Regions from separate parts of the Ensifer sp. Root423 genome, predicted to be linked through region 3. Evidence: riboswitches for the same ligand, from Rfam matches in the RefSeq annotation. Region 3 holds a riboswitch; each other region holds the start of a gene.
What was found. Region 3 has a riboswitch for cobalamin ahead of ASD01_RS02650 (DUF1636 family protein). Riboswitches for the same ligand answer to the same signal wherever they lie in the genome.
Positions count from the first base shown of each region.

Region 1: linked by a shared signal. The riboswitch ahead of bluB (5,6-dimethylbenzimidazole synthase) and the one ahead of ASD01_RS02650 (DUF1636 family protein) in region 3 are both predicted to bind cobalamin.
Region 2: linked by a shared signal. The riboswitch ahead of nrdH (glutaredoxin-like protein NrdH) and the one ahead of ASD01_RS02650 (DUF1636 family protein) in region 3 are both predicted to bind cobalamin.

Region 1 is NZ_LMEG01000001.1:756,761-764,112, forward strand. Features, by position in the region: gene ASD01_RS03770 (diguanylate cyclase domain-containing protein) at 25-1,527, shown strand; gene ASD01_RS03775 (LacI family DNA-binding transcriptional regulator) at 1,554-2,573, opposite strand; gene ASD01_RS03780 (phytanoyl-CoA dioxygenase family protein) at 2,677-3,870, shown strand; gene ASD01_RS03785 (SDR family oxidoreductase) at 3,959-4,771, shown strand; cobalamin riboswitch at 4,869-5,080, shown strand; gene bluB (5,6-dimethylbenzimidazole synthase) at 5,126-5,821, shown strand; gene ASD01_RS03795 (DUF2865 domain-containing protein) at 5,834-6,904, opposite strand; gene ASD01_RS03800 (acyl-homoserine-lactone synthase) at 7,069-7,352, opposite strand, start outside.
Region 2 is NZ_LMEG01000043.1:123,498-130,849, forward strand. Features, by position in the region: gene ASD01_RS25925 (multidrug effflux MFS transporter) at 182-1,378, shown strand; gene nrdF (class 1b ribonucleoside-diphosphate reductase subunit beta) at 1,459-2,433, opposite strand; gene nrdE (class 1b ribonucleoside-diphosphate reductase subunit alpha) at 2,563-4,716, opposite strand; gene nrdI (class Ib ribonucleoside-diphosphate reductase assembly flavoprotein NrdI) at 4,686-5,102, opposite strand; gene nrdH (glutaredoxin-like protein NrdH) at 5,115-5,336, opposite strand; cobalamin riboswitch at 5,724-5,949, opposite strand; gene ASD01_RS25950 (hypothetical protein) at 6,204-6,503, opposite strand; gene ASD01_RS25955 (LysR substrate-binding domain-containing protein) at 6,648-7,352, shown strand, end outside.
Region 3 is NZ_LMEG01000001.1:523,358-530,709, reverse strand. Features, by position in the region: gene ASD01_RS02665 (FecCD family ABC transporter permease) at 1-323, opposite strand, end outside; gene ASD01_RS02660 (ABC transporter substrate-binding protein) at 411-1,364, opposite strand; gene ASD01_RS02655 (ABC transporter ATP-binding protein) at 1,361-2,164, opposite strand; gene ASD01_RS02650 (DUF1636 family protein) at 2,187-2,600, opposite strand; cobalamin riboswitch at 2,706-2,921, opposite strand; gene ASD01_RS02645 (RidA family protein) at 3,099-3,575, opposite strand; gene aspT (aspartate-alanine antiporter) at 4,057-5,745, shown strand; gene ASD01_RS02635 (bifunctional aspartate transaminase/aspartate 4-decarboxylase) at 5,804-7,352, shown strand, end outside.

The DNA of each region.
Region 1 (7,352 bases), 230 kb from region 3:
CCGGTACGGACGAGGGGGACTGGCGTGGTGGAAAAGGCGTTGCGGCAGGCAAAACGGGACAAGACGGTCTGGGCGATCCATGCCGCCTGTACCTTGGTCGCGGTCCTGATCATTGCAAGCCTCATCTATGTCCTCGACCGATCCGTCACGGAGGCCGATCGCTTCGGCCTTTCGGCCGAGCGTCGGCTTGTCGCAAACGAGCTGCGCCACCAGATGGATGCGGTCGTTCAGTTCCAGGCGCAGGTGTCCTTCTGGGACAAGACCTACGAGGAGCTGGCGACGGGGCATGTCAGCGACAGTTTCGTCGCCGACGAGCTTTCGGGCTGGCTTTGGGAAGACTACGGCTTCTCCTGGATCATCTTCACGGATCCGGCCCGCACCGTCTCGACGGCGCTCAAGGACGGCGCATCGGTTCCGGCAGAGGTGGCCCGCGTGCCGCTCGACGAGGTCGACGATCTCGTAGACGAAGCCAAGCGCCGCTACGACAATGCGCTCAGGAACAACGACGGCACCTACAATCTCGATGTCACGACGCCGGATGCGCAGTCCGTGATGCCGGCCGTGCCCGGCATCCACGCGGTGGACCTGCGCGAGATCGGCGGGCGCATGAGCGTTGCCGTGGTGCAGGCGGTCATCCCCGAGACATTGGTGGTTCCGGCGGGACGGCGCGATCCGGTGCTGATGGTCGCCGTTCGGCCGGTCACGCCGAAAATGACGCGCGAGATCGCGGCACGGCTGGGTATTCGCGGGCTGGCCTTTGTTCCGCTCAACGAGCGGCCTGCAGGCAGTGCCTATGCGTCTGTCGGGCGCTGCTCCGATTCGTCCTGTCTCGTGGCCGCCTGGGTGCCGAAATCGCCCGGTGGGTTCGTCCGCGCGGAGCTGTTGCCGAGCGTCATTATCATGGCGATCGTCGCAGCACTGCTGATGGCCTTCGTGGCGCTGCGGTTCTCGACGCTCTTTGCCGCTCTGCAGCAGAGCGAGGCGCTGAACCGGCATCTTGCCAAGCACGATCGCCTGACGGGGCTGATGAACCGCAGCGGCTTCGACGACATGCTGGCGGCAGCCCTGTTGCGGGCATCGACGCATCCGTTCACGCTCGTCTATGCCGACCTCGATGAATTCAAGGAGGTCAACGATCGCCACGGCCACGCCGCCGGCGATGCCGTGCTGGTGGCCATGGCCGAGCGCTTTCGCAACCGGGCTGGCCCGAAGGGCACGGTCGCGCGGCTTGGGGGTGACGAATTCGCGGTCATTCTCGGCGATTGCAGCGAGGCCGACGCCCGCAGCCTGACGGCCGGCCTGATCGCCGACGCGCAGACGCCGGTCGCTTTCGACGGCCAAATGCTCGTTGTCGGCGGCAGCGCCGGCATCGCCTTTGCGCCGCGGCATGGCCTGACGGCACGCCAGTTGCTGCTGGCTGCGGACGAAGCGCTCTATCTGGCCAAGCGGCGCGGTCGCAACCGCTTCGAGACGGCGGACGACATGGTGTTGCCAGCCGAAAAGAACGACGGCCAGTCGGCGGCCTGAACGTTACCCGCTGATCGTCAGCAGCGTTACTCCGGAACATTGTAGGGCGTGATCACCACCACGGCGGAAAGCTGCGGGCCGATTGCCGGCGCCTGGGCGCCGGGCCGCAGCATCATCGTGCGAAAGGCGGTGCGCGCATCGGTCCTGAGGTCGTGATGCAGCACGAAGTGAATGCGCCGTTCCCGCAACAGCGCCAGATTGTCCTCGTCGAGATCATGGGCGATGTAGAGCGCGCAGTGACGTTCGAGGCGCTCGAAGGCTGCAAGGACGGAGCGGTTGCCGCCACCGATCGAATAGGCCGCGTTGATATCGGGATTGGCCGAGAGCGCCGCGTGAGCCAGGCGGCCGGTTTCGCTGTCGCGGCCGTGGCCTTCGCTGATCTCGACGATCCGGATTGCCGGATAGCGCTCGCGCAACACCCGGCGAAAGCCGATCTCGCGTTCCTCCTCACCACGAAAGCGGCCGCTCGAAAGGGTCACCAGCACAGTTGCCGGCGCGCCGGAAAAGCGCTCCCCGAGGAGGTAGGCGGCCGTTTCGCCCGCCGCCCGGTTGTCGGCGCCGGCATAGGCCGTCCGCTGGGAATGGGGCAGGTCGGTTACCAGCGTCACGACGGGCGTACCGCCCATCTCGAAACGGGCGACTGCGGCGACGATCTCGGGCACGTCCGGCGCCTTCAACACCAGGCCGTCGGTCCCGCGCAGCCGGATTCGGTCGAGCAGTTGCACGATCTCCTGCGGGCGCATCGTCTCGGCGAAGTGGAACCGGCAGCGAAAGACGGTGGGCGCGAAGGTCATCGCCTCGCTCTCGAAGGCGCGACGCACCGCATCGGTGAAGCGCTGTGGCGACTCCATGACGATATCGATCGCAAACTTGCGCCCCTGGATGTCGAGGCCGGCCTGCTGCTTCTCCAATTCCTCGATGGCTGCGCGAACCCGGGCCTCCGTCTGGCGGCGCACGCCCGGCCGCTCGTTGAGCACGCGATCGACGGTCGCGGTGCTGAGCCCGGCCTGAAAGGCGATGTCCTTGACCAGAAACGGATGGGCCATCGCCTTGCTCTCCTGATGGATTTTTGATGGATTCTTGCTCTATATCATGTTTTGCCGCCGCCTATAGTCGTGTTCATCAGGATGTTCCAGAGGAGGAAACGCGATGAAGACCGACAACAAAGCGCGCCAGCGAATCGACCGCGTCTGGCTCACCGAAGAGGCATGCGATCTCGAAGCGTTCCGGGCGGAAGTCGAACGCCAAACCAGTCTGTCCGACTACCCCCATGCTTCCGGCTGCGAAAAGAATATCCTGATATATGACAGCGCCGCGCTGATTGCGGCGTGCGGCGATGCCGAGGCGCGGCGTTCTGTTCTGGCGGAGATCTGCGAGGTACTGGCGACCGGGCCTGGCGTGGCGGTCTTCAAGCGCGCCTTTGCCGATACGACAGCAATCGACGTCGCAAGCGGGGTCTTTGACGCCATCATCGAAGAGCAACATCGAAGCAACAGCGGCGGCGGCGATCACTTCGCCAAACCCGGTGCCAATGACCGCATCTGGAACTCGCTGGAAAAGCACTGCCTGAACGCGCCGGAGAATTTCGCCTCCTATTACGGCAATGCCGTCATAGCGCTCGTCAGCGAGGCTTGGCTCGGGCCGAACTACCAGATGACGGCGCAGGTCAATCGCGTCAATCCTGGCGGTGCGGCGCAATCGGCGCACCGGGATTATCACCTCGGCTTCCAGACCGCGGCCGTGATCGAGCAGTATCCGGCGCATGTGCACAGGCTTTCACCGGTGCTGACGCTGCAGGGGGCGGTTGCCCATCGCGACATGCCGCTCGAAAGCGGACCGACGCTGTTCTTGCCCTATAGCCAAACCTATGTGCCGGGCTATCTGGCGCTCAACCGGCCGGAATTCCGCGCCTATTTCGACGCACACCATGTGCAGCTTCCGCTCGAAAAGGGCGACGTTGTCTTCTTCAACCCGGCGCTCTTCCATGCCGCCGGCACCAACCGCTCCCGGGATATCCGCCGCGTGGCCAACCTGCTGCAGGTGTCTTCGGCCTTCGGTCGCGCAATGGAAACCGTTGACCGACTGACCATGAGCGCGACGCTCTATCCGGCCTTGCGGGCCTTGCTGGCGGGCGGGACGCTGACGCAGGCGGAAGCGGCCAACGCGATCTCCTCCTGTGCCGAGGGCTATTCGTTCCCCACCAATCTCGACCGGGATCCGCCACTCGGCGGGTTGGCGCCGAAGACGCAGGCGCAGTTGATGCGCGAGGCTCTCACTGCGGGGACGGGCGAACAAGAGTTTCTCTCGGTGCTGGAGGCGCAGGCGAAGCGCAAGCTGAGCTGACGAGCGAGTTACAATTTGACAGGCTCCCGGTGTGTTTCAGCCGGGAGCCGCAGCCGTTTCAAACGATCATTTCCAAGGGAGGAATTCGATGAGTGGACAATTGCAAGGCAAGATCGCCATCGTCACCGGTGGTACGCAGGGACTGGGCGCGACGATTGCTGGCCTTTTCGCCGAGCGCGGCGCTGAAGGCATCGTCATCTGCGGCCGCAACGCCGCCAAGGGGCGGGCGAAGGCCGAGCAGATCGGCAAGGCAAGCGGCGCGAAAGTCGTCTATGTCGAGGCCGATCTTGAAAAAGTAGAGGACGCCCGCAAGGTGGTCGCCGCTTGCGACGCGGAATTCGGCCGGGTCGATGCGCTGGTCAACGCCGCAGCTATCACCGACCGTGGCACGATCCTCGACACCACGCCCGAACTCTTCGACCGCATGTTCGCGATCAATGTGCGCGCGCCGTTCTTCCTGATGCAGGAGGCGGTGAAGATCATGCGGCGGGAGAAGACCGAGGGCACGATCGTCAACATCGGCTCGATGTCGGCGATGGCCGGCCAGCCGTTCATTGCCGCCTATTGTTCGTCGAAAGGCGCCCTCGAAACGCTGACCAAAAACACGGCTTATGCGCTTCTTCGCAACCGCATTCGCGTCAACGGCCTGAATATCGGCTGGATGGCGTCCGAAGGCGAAGACCGCATCCAGCGCGAGTTTCATGGCGCGGCTGCCGATTGGCTTGAAAAGGCGGCGGCCGGCCAGCCTTTCGGTCGGCTCGTCGATCCGGCCGAAGTGGCGCGGGCCTGCGCCTATCTGTCGTCGGCCGAGTCCGGGCTGATGACCGGATCGGTGATTTGCTTCGATCAGTCGGTCTGGGGCGCCTATGACGGCTCGCCGCATCCGGTCGCTCCGCTTTGAGGCGGAGGCAAACGACTAAGCTCGACAGTAGCCGGCGGAAAGTGGCGCGCCATGTCTCGACCGGGTTGGCGCCGCTTGTCTTTCTCAAACGGCTGTGCACTTAGTGCCGTCGTCAGGTGCCCGCGAAAGCGGGAGAATCGGGAATCCGGTGTCATTCCGGAACGTGCCCAACGCTGTGACGGGGACGATCGCGTCTAAGAGAGCCTTGAATTGATTCAAGGTTTTGCCACTGGATCTTCAATCGATCTGGGAAGGCGAGGTGATCGGTTGAACCGAAGTCAGAAGACCGGCCTGGCGAGATAGACCGAACCCCGCGTGGACGGCGGGAGGTTTCGCATTGTTGGGGATCGAACGATGCTGACTGAACCGAAGGGCGGCCTTGCGGCTGCCGGCGCCTTTTCGTTGCCAGAGCGGGAGGCCGTCTACCGTGCCATCGAGACACGTCGCGACGTGCGCGATGAATTCCTGCCCGCGCCATTGCCGGAAGATCTGATCGGGCGCCTGCTGGCCGCTGCGCACAGCGCCCCGTCCGTGGGCTTCATGCAGCCGTGGAACTTCGTGCTGGTGCGGGCGGAAGAAACGCGTGAGCGCGTCTGGCATGCGTTTCGCCGCGCCAATGACGAGGCCGCGCTGATGTTCGAGGCGGAACAACAGGCCAAGTACCGTGCGCTGAAGCTGGAAGGCATCCGCAAGGCGCCGCTCAGCATCTGTGTCACCTGCGACCGCACGCGCGGCGGTGCCGTCGTACTCGGGCGCACCCACAATCCGCAGATGGACGTCTATTCCACCGTCTGCGCCGTGCAAAACCTCTGGCTTGCTGCGCGGGCCGAAGGGGTGGGCGTCGGCTGGGTGAGCATTTTCCACGAGGCCGAGATCAAGGCGATTCTCGGCATCCCAGATCATATCGAGATCGTTGCCTGGCTCTGCCTCGGCTATGTCGATCGCCTCTATCAGCAGCCGGAACTCGCTGTGAAGGGCTGGCGCCAGCGCCTGCCGCTCGACGAGCTGGTTTTCGAAGACGGATGGGGACGCAGCAAGGAGAAGGCGTAAGGCCTCGTCCGATCAATTCTGGACCGGCTGATAGGCCGGTCCCTTCGGATGCTTGAGGTCGATGGCGGTTTCTTCCTGCGGCAGGTAGGTCGGGCCGACGACGCGAACCTTGTTCTTCGACGGATCATAAGGCCGCTCTTCGGCCGGCGCCTTGGCGGTATTGCTCGCCGCTTCCGGCTTCTTGGTCTCGATGACGATGATCGACGACTGGTCGTCACCGATCTTCGTTCCGTTTGCCTTCGGTGTGGTCGAGGCGGTCTGCGGTATCTGGCAGCCGCACTGGCCGGGTTTTCCGACAGCGCGGGTGCGATAGGCAAAGGCGTTGGGCATTTCGGTATAGGGACGGCCGGTCACGGCCGAGACCATCTTGTCGCTCTCTTCCGTGTTGAGGTCGTGAAAATAGAGCTCGGTCTCAGCCCCCGGACAGCGCGCCCGACAGGCCTGCTCGTCGCGCGGGAAATCGGCCGGCGTCGCATCTGAAGAAACCGGGAAAAAGGCGCCGTCGCAGGTACGCACGCACATGGTTCTGAGCGTGCCGCTATAGTAGCGCTCCTGCGGTGCGTAGCCGTCTTCGCCTCGGCCGAGCATCGGGCCGTAGGCGTCTTCCGGCGGCAGGTCGGCAACGATGTTGCGGTGGCTTTCCGGCACGTCCGGTTCCACGCTTGCGAACTCCTCGCGGTCACCATAGCAACCGTTGATCTCCAGCGCGGCGAGGATGCGGCGCCGGCTGTCGTCGCTGCCGCCGGCGACGATCTGCTCGCGCTCGGACTTCAGCATGCGCAGATTGTCTTCCATCTCGGCGATCAGGCTGTTGAGGCCGTAGCAGGTGTCGGGGTCGCCGCCGTCGAAGCCAATGGCGTTGCCGCCACCGCAACCCGCGCGGCGGCGGTCGTTCTTTGCCCGCCGCAGCTCGATATTCTGCCGCGAGATCGCGCTTGCGTAGTCGCGCGCATCGGCATTGCTGGCGACGTAGTCAGGCAGTTGCGCGAGCCGCGCGTTCAGTCGGTCGCAGGCCGTCGATGCCAGTGACGGACCGGCACCGATCAGAACCAGAGGCACAAGGGCCGCAGCGACGTGTTTCATGCGCGTGAACACGGGCGAAAGTCTCTTCCTGTTGCCAGGTCGGCGCCGACCTTCTGCGGGTGGCTGCCAGCGGCATTCCTGTTTCGCCTCCATCATAGAGCTTGTCGGTGATCGTGCAACGACAAGCGACGGTTTGCGTTAACAGCGCAGATCGACTGACGCGCTTAGGCGGCGCGGGCGGTTTCCAGCGACATCGGACGTTCGAGCACGGTACCTTCGATGGCAGCGACCGCCTTCATCCGCGTGAGCAGATCCGGCGTTACTTCCCAGGCGACGGCAACCGCGAAAACGGAGCCGATGCGATGCGGTTCGGCGATACGCTCGCCCGGGCATCCCATGCGCCGGAACATGCGCTCCAGGAACACATCCGTCACCGTGACGATGTGGCTGATGCCGGAAGCAAGGCCCAGCTCGCCGACGCCGCACATCAGTTCGGCGGCCGCGACCG
Region 2 (7,352 bases), on a different contig from region 3:
GATAGGCGCCATTGACGATTTAGACAATGCTGTCTAATTTTACACGTATGTCCAAATTAATGGACGGAATAGTCGGCGCAGGATGCGTATCCCCAACGTTCGATCCTGGCACGACGATGTCTTTGAGTTTCAATCCGGGCGGCAGCGATTTCGGCGCCGCGATTTCTGAAAGTTCATTGCCATGACAACGTCCTTCCTCCGCACGGCGATCGTGCTCGGCCTGATCTCGGCGATCGGCCCGTTTGCAATCGACATGTATCTGCCGGCCTTGCCGTCAATCGGCAAGGACCTGACGGCCGAAAACGGCGTGGTGCAGTTCAGCCTGCTGGCGTTCTTCATCTCCTTTGCCATCTCGCAGCTTGTCTATGGGCCCCTCTCCGATATCTGGGGCCGCAAGGCGCCGCTCTATCTCGGCATCGGCCTCTTCACCGTCGCCAGCATCGGCTGCGCGCTTTCGACCGACATCGAAACCCTGATCGCTTTCCGCTTCCTGCAAGGGATCGGCGGTGCCGCCGGCATGGTCATTCCGCGCGCCGTGGTGCGCGACATGCACACGGGCGTCCAGGCCGCGCGGCTGATGTCGATGCTGATGCTGGTCTTCAGCGTTTCGCCGATCCTGGCGCCGCTTGCCGGCAGCGCCGTCATCGGCTTCTACGGTTGGCGCGGCGTGTTCTATGCGGTGACCATCGCCGCCTTCATCGGCCTGATCCTGCTCTCGACGCAATTGCAGGAAACCCGGCCGAAGAAGGATCGTGCCGACAGCAGTATCGCAAGTGCGCTTGCCGCCTATCGCCTGCTCCTCTCCGACCGCAATTTCCTGACGCTCACCTTCATCGGCGGCCTCGGCATTTCCGGGTTCCTGGTCTATCTCGCCAATTCGCCCTTCGTGCTGATCGACCATTATGGGCTGACGCCGACTGAGTACAGCATCGCCTTTTCGATCAATGCCGTGTCGTTCTTCGCTGTGTCGCAGGCGACCGGCTGGCTCGGCGAGCGCTTCGGTCTGGTGCGGGTCATGCATCTTGCCGTCGGCGCGTTCGCGCTGACCATGGTCACGATGTTCATCGTCATGAGCCTCGGCTTCAACCAGTTGCCTGTCATGGCCGCGTTCCTCTTCGTCGGCTATGGCGTGCTCGGCCTGGTTATCCCGACCTCGGCGGTGCTGGCGCTTGAAGACCACGGCGAGATCGCCGGAACGGCCTCGGCACTGATGGGTACGCTGCACTTCGTCACCGCCGCCGTCGCCATGGTGGTTGCGACTATCTTCTTCGACGGAACGGCCCTGCCGATGGCCGGCGCGATCGCCGCTTGCGCCCTTGCCGCCTTCCTGCTGACGCAAGCAACGATCGGCCGCAGCCGGGTGGTCGCGGCAGAGTAGGCGCTGCTATTGCTGAACAAAGGCCGGCGAGGGCGTCCTCGCCGGCCTTTTGTTGTCAGGTATGACCGAATGGGCCGTCCTTAAAAATTCCAGTCCTCGTCCTCGGTCGCCACAGCCTTGCCGATAACGTAGGACGAACCGGAACCGGAAAAGAAGTCGTGGTTCTCGTCGGCATTCGGCGAAAGCGCCGAGAGAATGGCCGGGTTGACCTTGCAGGCTTCCGCCGGAAACAGCGCCTCGTAGCCGAGGTTCATCAGCGCCTTGTTGGCGTTGTAGTGCAGGAACTTCTTCACGTCTTCCGTCAGGCCGACGCCGTCATAGAGCGCCTCGGTGTATTTCGCTTCGTTGTCGTAGAGTTCGAGCAGCAAGTCGAAGGCGAAAACCTTGATCTCTTGGCGGCGTTCCTCGCTCAAGCGCTCCAGCGCGCGCTGGAACTTGTAGCCGATGTAATAGCCGTGCACCGCCTCGTCGCGAATGATCAGCCGGATCATGTCGGCGGTGTTGGTGAGCTTGGCGCGGCTCGACCAGTACATCGGCAGATAGAAGCCGGAATAGAACAGGAAGCTTTCGAGAAAGACGCTCGCGACCTTCTTCTTCAGGGGATCGCCGGAGGCATACTCCGCCATGATCAGCGCGGACTTCTTCTGCAGGAACTCGTTCTCTTCCGACCAGCGATAGGCGTCATCGACATCGGGTGTCAGGCAGAGCGTCGAGAAGATCGAGGAATAGGAGCGGGCATGCACCGCCTCCATGAAGGAGATGTTGGAAAGCACCGCCTCTTCATGTGGGGTGGTCGCATCTTCCATCAGTCGGACGGCGCCGACGCCGTTCTGGATCGTGTCGAGCAAGGTGAGGCCGGTGAAGACGCGGATGGTGAGTGTCTGCTCCTCCGGCTTCAGCGTTGCCCAGGAGGGAATGTCGTTGGAAAGCGGCACCTTCTCCGGCAGCCAGAAATTGCCGGTCAGACGGTTCCAGACCTCCAGGTCCTTGTCGTCTTCGATGCGGTTCCAGTTGATGGCGCGGATGCGGCTTGCGGGTTTGGTGTGCATGTTCATGTCGTTGAACCTTTGTGATCGTGTATGCCTCATCGCGCGGTGAGGGGGTGCCCCTCATCCGCCTGCCAGCACCTTCTCCCCGCTTGCGGGGAGAGGGCTAGGGTGGGGGGCCGTTACTGGAATGCGAGGTTACAGCGCGCAGGAAACGCAGCCCTGGACCTGCGTACCCTCGAGCGCCATCTGCCGAAGGCGGATGTAGTAGATGGTCTTGATGCCCTTCTTCCAGGCATGGATCTGAGCACGGTTGATGTCGCGGGTCGTTGCCGTGTCGCGGAAGAACAGGGTCAGCGACAGGCCCTGGTCGACGTGCTGGGTGGCGGCCGCATAGGTGTCGATGATCTTCTCCGGCCCGATCTCGTAGGCGTCCTGGTAGTATTCGAGATTGTCGTTGGTCATGAAGGCGGCCGGATAGTAGACGCGGCCGATCTTGCCTTCCTTGCGGATCTCGATCTTCGAGACGATCGGATGGATCGAGGAAGTGGAGTGGTTGATGTAGGAGATCGAACCGGTCGGCGGCACGGCCTGGAGGTTCTGGTTGTAAAGGCCGCCAGCTATCACCGCCCGTTTCAACTCCAGCCAGTCTTCCTGAGTCGGGATCGAGATGCCGGCTTCCTCGAACAGGCCCTTCACCTTTTCGGTCGCCGGCAGCCATTCGGTCTCGGTGTATTTGTCGAAATAGTCACCCGACGCGTATTTCGAGTTTTCGAAGCCGGCGAAGCTCTTGCCCTTCTCGACCGCCAGCCGGTTCGACGCGCGGATGGCGTGATAGGTCACCGTGTAGAAATAGATGTTGGTGAAATCGATGCCTTCCTCGGAGCCATAATAAATGCGCTCGCGGGCGAGATAGCCGTGCAGGTTCATCTGCCCGAGGCCGATCGCGTGGCTGTCGTCGTTGCCCTTTTCGATCGAGGGCACGGACGAGATGTGGCTCATTTCGGAGACGGCGGTGAGGGCGCGGATCGAGGTTTCGATCGTCTGGCCAAAATCCGGGCTGTCCATGGCAGCGGCAATGTTCAGCGAACCGAGATTGCAGGAGATATCCTTGCCCATGTGCTTGTAGGAGAGGTCGTCGTTGAACGCGCTCGCTTCGCTCACCTGCAGGATTTCCGAGCAGAGATTGCTCATGGTGATGCGCCCGGCGATCGGGTTTGCCCGGTTCACCGTGTCCTCGAACATGATGTAGGGATAACCGCTCTCGAACTGGATCTCGGCGATGATCTGGAAGAAGTCGCGCGCCTTGATCTTGCGCTTGCGGATGCGGGCATCCTCGACCATCTCGCGGTACTTCTCGGTCACCGAAATCTCGGTGAGGGGCACGCCATAGACCTGCTCCACGTCATAGGGTGAGAACAGATACATGTCCTCGTTGTTGCGGGCGAGCTCGAAGGTGATGTCGGGGATGACGACGCCGAGCGACAGCGTCTTGATGCGGATCTTCTCGTCGGCGTTTTCGCGCTTGGTATCGAGGAAGCGCATGATGTCGGGGTGGTGGGCGTGCAGGTAGACAGCACCGGCTCCCTGGCGCGCGCCGAGTTGGTTGGCGTAAGAGAAACTGTCTTCGAGCAGCTTCATGACCGGGATGACGCCGGATGACTGGTTCTCGATCTGCTTGATCGGCGCGCCCATCTCGCGGATGTTGGTGAGCGACAGCGCCACGCCGCCACCGCGCTTGGAAAGCTGCAGCGCCGAATTGATGGCGCGGCCGATACTCTCCATGTTGTCCTCGATCCGGAGCAGAAAGCAGGAGACGAGCTCGCCGCGGCTCTTCTTGCCGGCGTTGAGGAAAGTCGGCGTTGCCGGCTGGAAGCGGCCGGAGATGATCTCGTCGACGAGATCGCGGGCAAGCCCCTCGTTGCCGCGCGCCAAGGCCATCGCCACCATGCAGACACGGTCTTCGTAGCGTTCCAGGTAGCGCTTTCCGTCGAAGGTCTTCAGCGTATAGGACGTGTAGTATTTGAACGCCCCGAGGAAGGTCGGAAAGCGGAACTTCTTTGAATAGGCATGATCGTAGAGATCGCGCACGAAGTTGAAGGAATACTGGTCCAGCACTTCCTGCTCGTAATAGCCCTCGGTCACCAGATAATCGAGTTTTTCCCGGAGGTTATGGAAGAACACCGTGTTCTGGTTGACGTCCTGGAGGAAGTACTGTTTCGCCGCCTGCCGGTCCTTGTCGAGCTGGATCCGTCCCTCTTCGTCATAGAGGTTCAGCATTGCGTTCAGCGCATGATAGTCGAGCGCTGCTTCCGTCGCCTTCAAGGGGCGTTCGAGTGTCGTGACGTCCAAAATCGTTCCATCCCGTTTTTGACATTGGCGACGTCCTCGTCGGTCCCGAGCAGCTCGAACCGGTAGAGATAGGGTACCCGGCACTTGGCCGAAATCACGTCGCCGGCGATCCCGTAGGTCGCGCCGAAATTGCTGTTGCCCGCTGCGATCACGCCGCGGATGTGAGAGCGGTTGCCCGCGTCGTTCAAGAAGCGGATGACCTGCTTCGGCACCGCCCCGCGGCCATCGTCGCCGCAATAGGTCGGCACGATCAGCACATAGGGCTCTGCGACCGTAAGTGCGTCCATACTTTCCCTGAGCGGTATGCGGGCGGCGCGAAGGCCGAGCTTTTCGACGAAGCGATGGGTGTTTTCCGAGCGACTGGAAAAATAGACGATCAGGCCCATCGCCCGCGTCCTTCAGGAAAGCGCGCTGATCATGTCCGGGCGGAAACCCGCCCAATGCCGCTCGCCGGCGACGACGACCGGGACCTGCCGATAGCCAAGACCCTGCACCAGCGCGAATGCATCGGAATCCTCGGAGATATCGACGATGCGATAATCGATGCCTTGGCGGTCGAGCGCACGGGTTGTGGCGGTGCATTGGACGCAGGCTGGTTTGCTGTAGACGGTGATCGACATGGGTTCCTCGTAGGGTCTGGCAAATGGGCGCAAAAAGTCGTCGGATCGCGCGAACGCGAACCGTGGTGTTGGCGATTGGACACGAAACATCGCTCCCCGGTCGACTCGACCGGAGTTGACGTCGTCAAGCTGGCCCAAGGTCGGTTACGCAACCGGGCCGGCTCGTTTTGGTCGGGCGCTCAGGAATTCCGCGGATGCGGGTTTTCAAGGCGCGGCCTTTCAATCAGGCGCGCAACAACGCGCACCCGTCCGCAGAAGGTGGATCTGAACTGGAAGAAACTGGCATGACTTCACCCCGAAGCTTTCGACGGGCTGCCGGGGAGACGTCGAGATGATCGGGCAGGCTCATCCTGCCACGCACTCAACCCCTCCGGACACCCCGCCCGTGGACGTTTGGTGATCGAGGCAGGTCTCCTGGCTTACGGGTCAAAGCTGCCATCCCGACCTTCCCGAGGCCTCATGCCTCAGTGGTCCAAATCCGGACAGTCGCTCGCCGTCTACAGTTGCGGGGGCAGCTACGGCATAGCCTCAGCGGAAACCCGCCGGCGCACCGTATTCCCGTCTTAGCTCCCAATCCTTGCGAATCGGAAGAACCTCGAACACTAGATATAGTAGTTCATCGCAAATCTACGTCAATAGGTGTGAGGTGCCGGACGGCCCGTGCGGAGGGTCTTTTCTTTTGCAGTGTGGATAACGGAGAGTAAACGGCGCTTTGAAACGGCTCTCCGTCGGGGGCTTCGTCTCGCCGCCGAAACGGCAACAAGCGCCGCAGCGCTCGCAGGGTTTTGGGGAGAAATTTCGATGGAGCCATCACGCGGGCCGGATGCTGCACTAGGCGATCCAGGCCCGTCGCGTCTCGGCACTCGCTCAATCGCAAAGCAGGATGCTGACGTCCTTGTTTTCGCCGGGTTGCGCACGCGGCGAGACCGCCATGGCCCGTGGCTTGCTCGCGCCCTTGCAGCCTGCCGAGGTTTGCGGCACGGATGAGGCCTCTTCCTCGGGCCAGTGCCACGGATCGGCTGTATCGCCGATGCGCGGGCGAATGTGCTCCTGGTCCCGCGTCAAGCCGATATCCCGGAGCTGGAACTCGTTGAAGGTATCGATGGCAACGGAGGGGCTGAGGGTCTTATCGGCCCAGTTCAGAACATAGTAAATCGTTGATCGCATTGCGCTAAGCATTGCTATCCTCACTTCTCTAAGAGGTCGTGTGTTCGCGAAAAAAGTGAGGGTTTTTGCCGTTTCGCGCAAAGCGATTTCTCGCATGCTGGCATAAAGAATGCTTATCTCAGTTCCATGAGCAAGATTCCTCCCATGAGTGCGGTGCGCGCTTTTGAGGCCGCCGCCAGGCACCTGAGTTTCACCCGCGCCGCCGAAGAGCTCAGCATGACGCAGGCGGCCGTCAGCTATCAGATCCGGCTGTTGGAAGATCGCATCGGCGCGCCGCTGTTCGTCCGGCTTCCGCGCGAGATGCGATTGACTGGCGCCGGGCGGCAGTTGGCGCCGAAGGTGACCGAAGCGATCGATCTCTTAGGGGCAGCCTTCTCGGAGATCGCCGACAAGACCGAGCATCACCTGCACATCTCCGTGCTCCCGACCGTCGTTTCGAGCTGGCTCGGCCAGCGCCTCGCCTCGTTTCAGACCGCGCATCCCAATATCAGCATCAGGGTGCACATGTCGACCGAGCTGGTCGACTTCAAGCGCGACGCCGTCGATCTCGCGGTGCGCAGCGGCGCCGGCGACTGGCCGGGCAACGATGTCTTTCCTTTGTTTCCGCTCGATTACGTGCCTGTCTGCACGCCCTCCTTCCTGGAGAAGCACCAGCTCAAGGAGCCCGCCGACGTTCTGAGGGTCCGGCGTTTCGGCAACGCCAGCTGGTGGCGGCGATGGATGATCGAAACCGGCGTCGAACCGCCGGCAAGCAACGGCACCGAATTGATCTTCGACGTCCAGGCGATGGATGTCGCCACAATCCTGGCGGATCACGGCATTGCGATTGCCGTCTCAACCTTCCTGATG
Region 3 (7,352 bases):
GTGTGCAGCAGCGCCACGATCGCGCCGAGCGCGCCGCCGGAGGAAACGCCGAGCAGATGCGGATCGGCAAGTGGATTGCGCGTGACCGCCTGCAGCACGGCGCCAGTCAGCCCCAGCCCGGCGCCGACGAGGCCCGCCAGCATGACGCGCGGCAGGCGCACGTCCCAGACGATGCTCTCGCGCCCCGCCGACCAGAAAGCCTCGACGCTGCCCAGAGAAATCTTGCTGGCGATGATCGACCAGACGGTCGCAACCGGGATCGGCGCCGAGCCGAGCGATACGCCGGCCGTGACGGTCAAGGCCAGCAGCAAAAGCGCCGCCATGAGACCGGCACCCGCCTTCAGCGCCCGTGCCGGCGCTAGGCGTGAAACGGCGACGGGACCAGGCGACGCATCCTCAGCCAGCATCGCTTACAGGCCCTCGCCCTGAAAGGCCTTGGCAAGCCTGGCAATGGCGTCGATGTTGCGCGGGCCTGGCGTCGCTTCGACATAATCGAGCACGACGAAGCGATCGTTCTTGACGGCATCGACATTCTTGAAGGCCGCATTGTTCTTCATGAAGGCGATCTTGTCCTCGGCCTTCACCTCGCCGTAGTTGACGATGACCACCACTTCCGGGTTGCGCTCGATCACCGGTTCCCAGGAGATTTCCACCCAGCTCTTTTCCACGTCGTCCATGATGTTGGCGCCGCCGGCGGCCTCGATCATCGCCGTCGGAATGCCGAAGCGACCGGAAGTAAACGGCTTCTCCTCGCCGGAATCATAGACGAAGACCCGCGTCGGGTTAGCCTTGCCGGCGTTCGCCTTGGTGATCTCGGCAAGCTGGCGGCGATAGCCGTCAACCAGCGTCTCGGCGCGATCCTCGACGCCGAAGATGCGGCCGAGATTGAGAAGATCGACGAACATGTCGTTCATATCAGGCTTCTGCTTGGCCATCACGTGGATGCAGGATTCGGTCAGCTCGTAGACGCCGATCTTGAAGGGCGCCAATGTCTCGGGCGTGACCTCGCCGCCGACCTTCATGCCGTAGTTCCAGCCGGCAAAGAGGAAATCGGCATCGGCGTTGAGCAGCACTTCCTTGGTCGGATATTTCTCCGAAAGCTCCGGCAGTTCCTTGACGCCTTCGCGCAGCTTCTCGTCCAGCGTCTTCCAGCCGGAAACGCCGGTATAGCCGACCATGCGGTCCTGGAGCCTCAGCGCCAGCATCATCTCCACCAGGTTGACGTCGTTGGCGATCGCCCGCTTCGGCGCCGCGTCGAAGGTCACCTCGCGGTTGCAGCTCTTGACGGTGACCGGATAGGCGAGCGCCGGCGTGGCGGCGGCAAGCACGAAAAGAAGGGAAAATGGGGCAATATTGATCTTCATGAAATCGATCCCTGTCGAGGAAGTGAAAAGGAAAAGCGGGCGCCGCCGGCAGCGGCATTGTGAACGGTGGCGGTGACGCCGAAGGCGGCCGAAAGCTCGCTGGGGCTGAGCACCTCTTCGGGCGGGCCGAAGGCCGTCAGCCGCCCGGCGGTCAAGATCGCGACATCTGTCGCAAACTCGGCGGCGAGGTTGATGTCGTGCAGCGTCGAGACGATTGTCAGTTTCAGCGTTTGCAAGAGCTCGAGGATTTCGAGCTGGTGGCGGATGTCGAGATGGTTCGTCGGCTCGTCGAGGATGATGATGCGCGGTTCCTGTGCCAGCGCGCGGGCGATCAGCACCCGCTGCTTCTCACCGCCCGAAAGCGTCGAGAACTGGCGACCGGCAAGATGGGCGAGATCGAGATGCGCGAGCGCGTGCTGCACCCGCTCGCGGTCGAAATCGTTCCAGCCGCTCAAGCCCTCCCGCCGCGGAATGCGTCCCATCATCACGACGTCGCGCACGCTGAAGGGAAAATCGCCGGGCATCTCCTGCAAGACGACGGCGATTGTCCTTGCCGCCTCGCGGGCCGAGATCGACCAGAGATCGACGCCATCGACCGAAACACGGCCGGCATTCGGCTGCACCGCCCGGTAGAGGCAGCGCAGAAGCGAGGTCTTGCCGGCGCCATTCGGCCCGAGGATCGCAAGCCGGCTGCCGGCCGCGATCGCAAAGCCGATGTCGTTGACCAGCGTCAGGCCCGAACGCGGCCCCCAGCGAAGGCCCTCGACCGTGAGGGCTGCACCCGTTGCGTTGCAGCTCATGGGTTCGTTCCTCTGCGCGACCTCATTGGAAGTGCCCGCCGAGATCTTCGGAGACGAGCATCGCCGCGGGAATGCGGGCAAGCGTCTTGCCTTTCAGCCCGCGCGGCCGTTCCGCCGCCCGCGTCATGCCATCGCCACGCTCGGCATAGGTTGTGGCAAAGCGCACGAGATCGTCGATGTCCTCTTCCGGCGAGACGTCGCCGAAGAGATAGGTCGCCTTCCCCGTCGCCTGGAAGGCGATGGTGCAGGGCCGCGTGCAGGCCGCCATGCAGACCGTTCCGGCGATCGAGAAATCGCGATCGAGCGGTGCGCCGAGCGCTGCGATGCTCAGGTTGAGCCGCTTGATCAGCTCGGCACCGGGCACGCATGGGCCGCCGGTGAAGCGGCAATCGGTGCAGACCGTTATCTTGTGCTGTCGGAAATTCGGCTCAGCCATTCCTGCCCTCCGCCGGACTGACGGCAAGAGATGGCGAAACGGCAAGAGGACGGAAAACCGTCGTATGAAAGCCAGTTCTTTTCCATCGGAACACCCCGTCCGTTGTGGTTGATCGGTTCGATGGCAGGTCTCCTGGCTCGCGGGTCGTGGCGCATCCACGTCTTCCCGGTCTTCGACCAGTGACATGGTGTGAATGCGCTTTCCGCTCACAGTTGCGGGGGCAGCCACGGTCTCGGCCCCATCAGGGTCGTCCGTTCCGTGTTCCCTTTTCAGCCGCTTCCGCATTGTCGCGGACGCAGCACCATCAACGCCTTCCTCGCATGAATCGGCGGATGAGACAACCGCACGACACAGGCGGGAGGGATCTATCAACATGCGGCGTTTCGTCATGCGAGATTTGTTATAAAATAACATTACGTAGCGCAAGTCGAAAATTGGGCGCCGGACACAATCCGACGCCCGCGATAGCGACCACGCTAAAAGACGTGCCGTGCTACCTCAGAACTCCGGCGGCAAGAGTTCGGCCGTCAGCGTCACCGCGACAGAGGCGTTGCCCGGCAGGTTGCGCACGCCGCAGACGGAGCGAACATGGCCAGCCCTTTCGCCAAAGGCGGCCGCCAGAAGCTCGGAAGCACCGTCGAGTACCTTCGGGTGCTCCAGGAAATCCTCAGTGCAGGCGACATGTCCCTCCAGCCGGACGATCTGGCGAATACGCTCGAAACGGCCGAGATGCTCATGGATCTGCGCCAGCGCGTTGAGCACTGCCAACTCTGCGGCCTTGCGCCCCTCGTCGATGGTCACATCGCGCCCGAGCAGCCCCGTATGCACGAAGCGCCCGTCCAGCAATGGCCCCTGCATCGAAACATGAAGCATCTCACCCGCCTCGATCACCGCGCGATAGGCGCCGAGCGGCCTCGGCGGCGTCGGGAGCTGAACGCCAAGTGCGCCGAGCCTTCGGATAACCTCGTCCATCATTGCTTCCCCTCCTCGTCACCTTACGAACCGGCCGCCTTGCGGAGACGACACCGCTTTTTTCTCAAGCCCACGAAATTCTGCCGCCCCTATCGCAAGCAGCAAGACGCGCCGTTCCGTGCCCAGCAACTTTTCCAAGCATAACCAAGAGAAAACGCCTCATGCCTCACGTTGGGAGATAACGTTACGAATTACAACACCAGAGTTGAAGTGCCATCGCGATCCGGGCCAGTGCCGCGGTCTTGCGATCGAATGCGACCGACACATCGCGGCGGCCTCGATCCCCAACCCCAAGTAAAAACGCTGAAATGTAACATACGTTACGCTCACGTAACCCTATGCCCGTTGAGAATTTCGACAACCGAAGCGACAATTGCCGGGATTAAGATTGGGCATCGACAAGCCTCGGAAACAAGCTCAACTTAGCCGCGCAGATCCCGAAATGAAGTGACGGCAACTCAACTTTCAGAAGGGAATAGCATCAGTGAATCCCATTGATTTCTTCGTCGACACGCTTCGGACCTATCCGCCTGTCGCCGTCTTCCTCGCCCTCGGCATCGGCTTCCTCATCGGTCCGATCAAGGTCGCGGGGTTCAACCTTGGAAATGTCACCGCCACGCTGCTTGCGGGCGTTCTCATCGGACAGCTGGGTATCCAGGTTTCCGGCGACCTGAAATCCACCCTGTTTTTGATTTTCCTCTTCGCCGTCGGCTACGGCGTCGGGCCGCAATTCGTGCGGGGCTTGAGCACCGATGGACCGAAACAGATCGCCTTTGCGCTCTCCGTGCTGGTGCTGTGCCTCGTCGTTCCCTATCTCTGCGCGCTGATTGCCGGGCTGCCGCTCGGCTATGGCGCCGGCATGTATGCCGGCTCGCAGACGATCTCGGCTGCAATCGGGGTTGCGACCGACCAGATCAATTCGCTCGGGCTGACGCCGGAGCAGGCCAAGACCTTTGCCGACCAGATCCCGATCGCCTATGCGGTGACCTATATCTGGGGCACGATCGGCTCGGCGATCATCCTCGCCCAGCTCGGTCCCAAGCTTCTTGGCATCGACCTTCCGGCGGCCTGCCGCGAATACGAGGCCAAGCTCGGCGGTGGCAGCGAAAGCAGCGAGCCCGGCATTACCCGCGCCTATCACGACTTCGGCCTCCGGGCCTATCGCGTCGACGCGGCAAGCGGGCTCACCGGAAAACCGGTCAAGGACATCCTTCCCGGGATCCGCGTCTTCGTCGAGCGCCTGCGGCGCGGCGACCAGATCATCGAGGCCGATGGCAACACCGTGCTGCAGCCGGGCGACGTCGTCGCCTTTTCGGGCCGGCGTTCGCTGCTCGTCGAAAACCTCGACAACAAGCTGCTCGAGGTCGAGGACAAGGAGCTGCTCAACGCGGAAGCCGAAGTCCTCGATGTCTACGTGACCAGCAAGGCGCTCGCCGGCAAGACGCTGGCGGAAGTCAGCACCATGGATTGGGCGCGCGGCGTCTATGCTCGCAAGATCATCCGCTCGCTGGTTGAGATCCCGGTGCTGCCCGGGACGACGGTCGAGCGCGGCGACATCGTCACCATCGGTGGCGCGAAACGCCATGTCGAAGCGGCGATCAAGGCGCTCGGCTTTGCCGACCGGCCTGTCGAGACGACCGACATCGCCTTTCTCGGCTGGGGGCTTTTCATCGGCGCGATGATCGGTGCGCTGACGATCACGATCGGCGGCATCCCGATCGGCCTTTCGACCTCCGGCGGCGCGCTTCTGGCGGGCCTCGTGCTCGGCTGGCTGCGCACCACCTACCCCGCCTTCGGCCGCATCCCGTCACCGGCGCTGTGGCTGATGAACACGCTCGGCCTCAACATCTTCATCGCCGTCGTCGGGATCGGCGCCGGCCCGGGCTTTGTCGCAGGCCTGCAGGAGGTCGGCATTTCGCTGTTCATCTGGGGCGTGGTCGCCACATCGATCCCGATGATCGCCTCGGTGCTCCTCGGCCACTATGTCTTCAAGTTCCACCCGGCGATCCTGTTTGGCGCCTGCGCCGGTGTGCGAACGACGACGGCAGCGCTCGGCATGATCCAGGAGGCGGCCAAGAGCAAGGTGCCGGCGCTCGGCTACGGCATGCCCTACGCCATCGGAAACACGCTGCTGACCATCTTCGGCCTCGTCATCGTCATCATGCTCGCCTGAGGCGAACGGGCGAAGCCGACCATCGTTCAAAATGCATAGATCACAGGGAGTGTGGACCATGTTGGACAGAAATTTCTACGACAGCCTTTCCGATCTCAGCCCGTTCGAAATCAAGGACGAACTGATCAAGCTCGCCAAGTCGAGCTCACAGAAATCCGCCAAGGCTTTCCTCAATGCCGGCCGCGGCAACCCGAACTGGACGGCGACACGCGCTCGCGAAGCCTTCTTCCTGCTCGGCCAGTTTGCGCTGACGGAAGCCAAGCGCGCCTATTACGACCCGAAGGCCGGTGTGGCCGGCATGCCGCCGAAGGACGGCGCCCACGCGCGGTTCGAAAAGTGGACGAAGAAGCTGCTGCAAAACACGGCCGACTGGGACGAAGAGGATGAAGGCATCCCGCCGGCAAAGACGCTTTCCGACGCCGTCAACTACGCCATCACCACCTTCCGCTTCGATGCGGACGCCTTCGTGCACGAGCTCACGGACTCGATCATCGGCGACAACTATCCGGTTCCCGATCGGGCGCTGCACCACAACGAGATCATCACCCACGAATACCTGATGTGGGCGATGTGCGCCGGCCACCGACCGAAGGCAAAGTTCGACCTTTACCCGGTCGAAGGCGGCACCGCCGCCATGTGCTACATCTTCAAGGCACTGAAGAACGCCCGCCTGCTTAACGCCGGCGACACGATCGCGCTCGGAACGCCGATCTTCACGCCCTATCTCGAAATGCCGGAGCTGGAGGACTACGATCTCAAGACCATCAACGTCAGCGCCGAGCAGGAGGACCGGTTCCAGTTCACCGACGAAGACATCAAGGCGCTGGAGAACCCCAAGGTGAAGGCGTTGTTCCTGGTCAACCCTGGCAACCCGTCCGCAGTGGCGATGGATCCGGATTCGATCAAGCGCCTTGTCGACCTCGTCAACGAGAAGCGCCCCGACCTGATCGTGCTGACGGACGACGTCTACGGCACCTTCGTTCCGGGCTTCCAGTCGCTGCTTGGGCATCTGCCGCGCAACACGATCGGCGTCTACTCCTATTCGAAGTACTTCGGCTGCACCGGCTGGCGCCTCGGCGTCATTGCCGTCGCCGAGGACAACATCTTCGACGAGAAGATCAAGGCCCATGGCGAACCGATCCAGAAGCTCCTCGAAAAACGCTACAAGGCGATGACGCCGAAGCCGCGCGAGGTGAAGTTCATCGACCGCATCGTCGCCGACAGCCGCGACGTGGCGCTGAACCACACCGCCGGCCTGTCGCTGCCCCAGCAGGTGATGATGACGCTCTTCGGCCTGGTCGAGCTGATGGACGTCGAGAAGGCTTACCAGAAGGCCTGCATCGCCATCTGCACCAAGCGCTTCTGGAACCTGATCGAGGGCATGGGGGTCGAGTCCAATCCGGGCATCTATTTCGACCACTATTACGGCATCATCGACTTCGAGTTCTGGCTGCGCAAATATGTCGGCGAGGATGTCGTCACCTGGGTGAAGGACAACATCCACCCGCTCGACATTCCCTTCCGGCTTGCCGAGGACCACGGCATCGTGCTGCTCAACGGCTCGGGTTTCGATGCGCCGAGCTGGTCGGCACGCGTCTCCTTCGCCA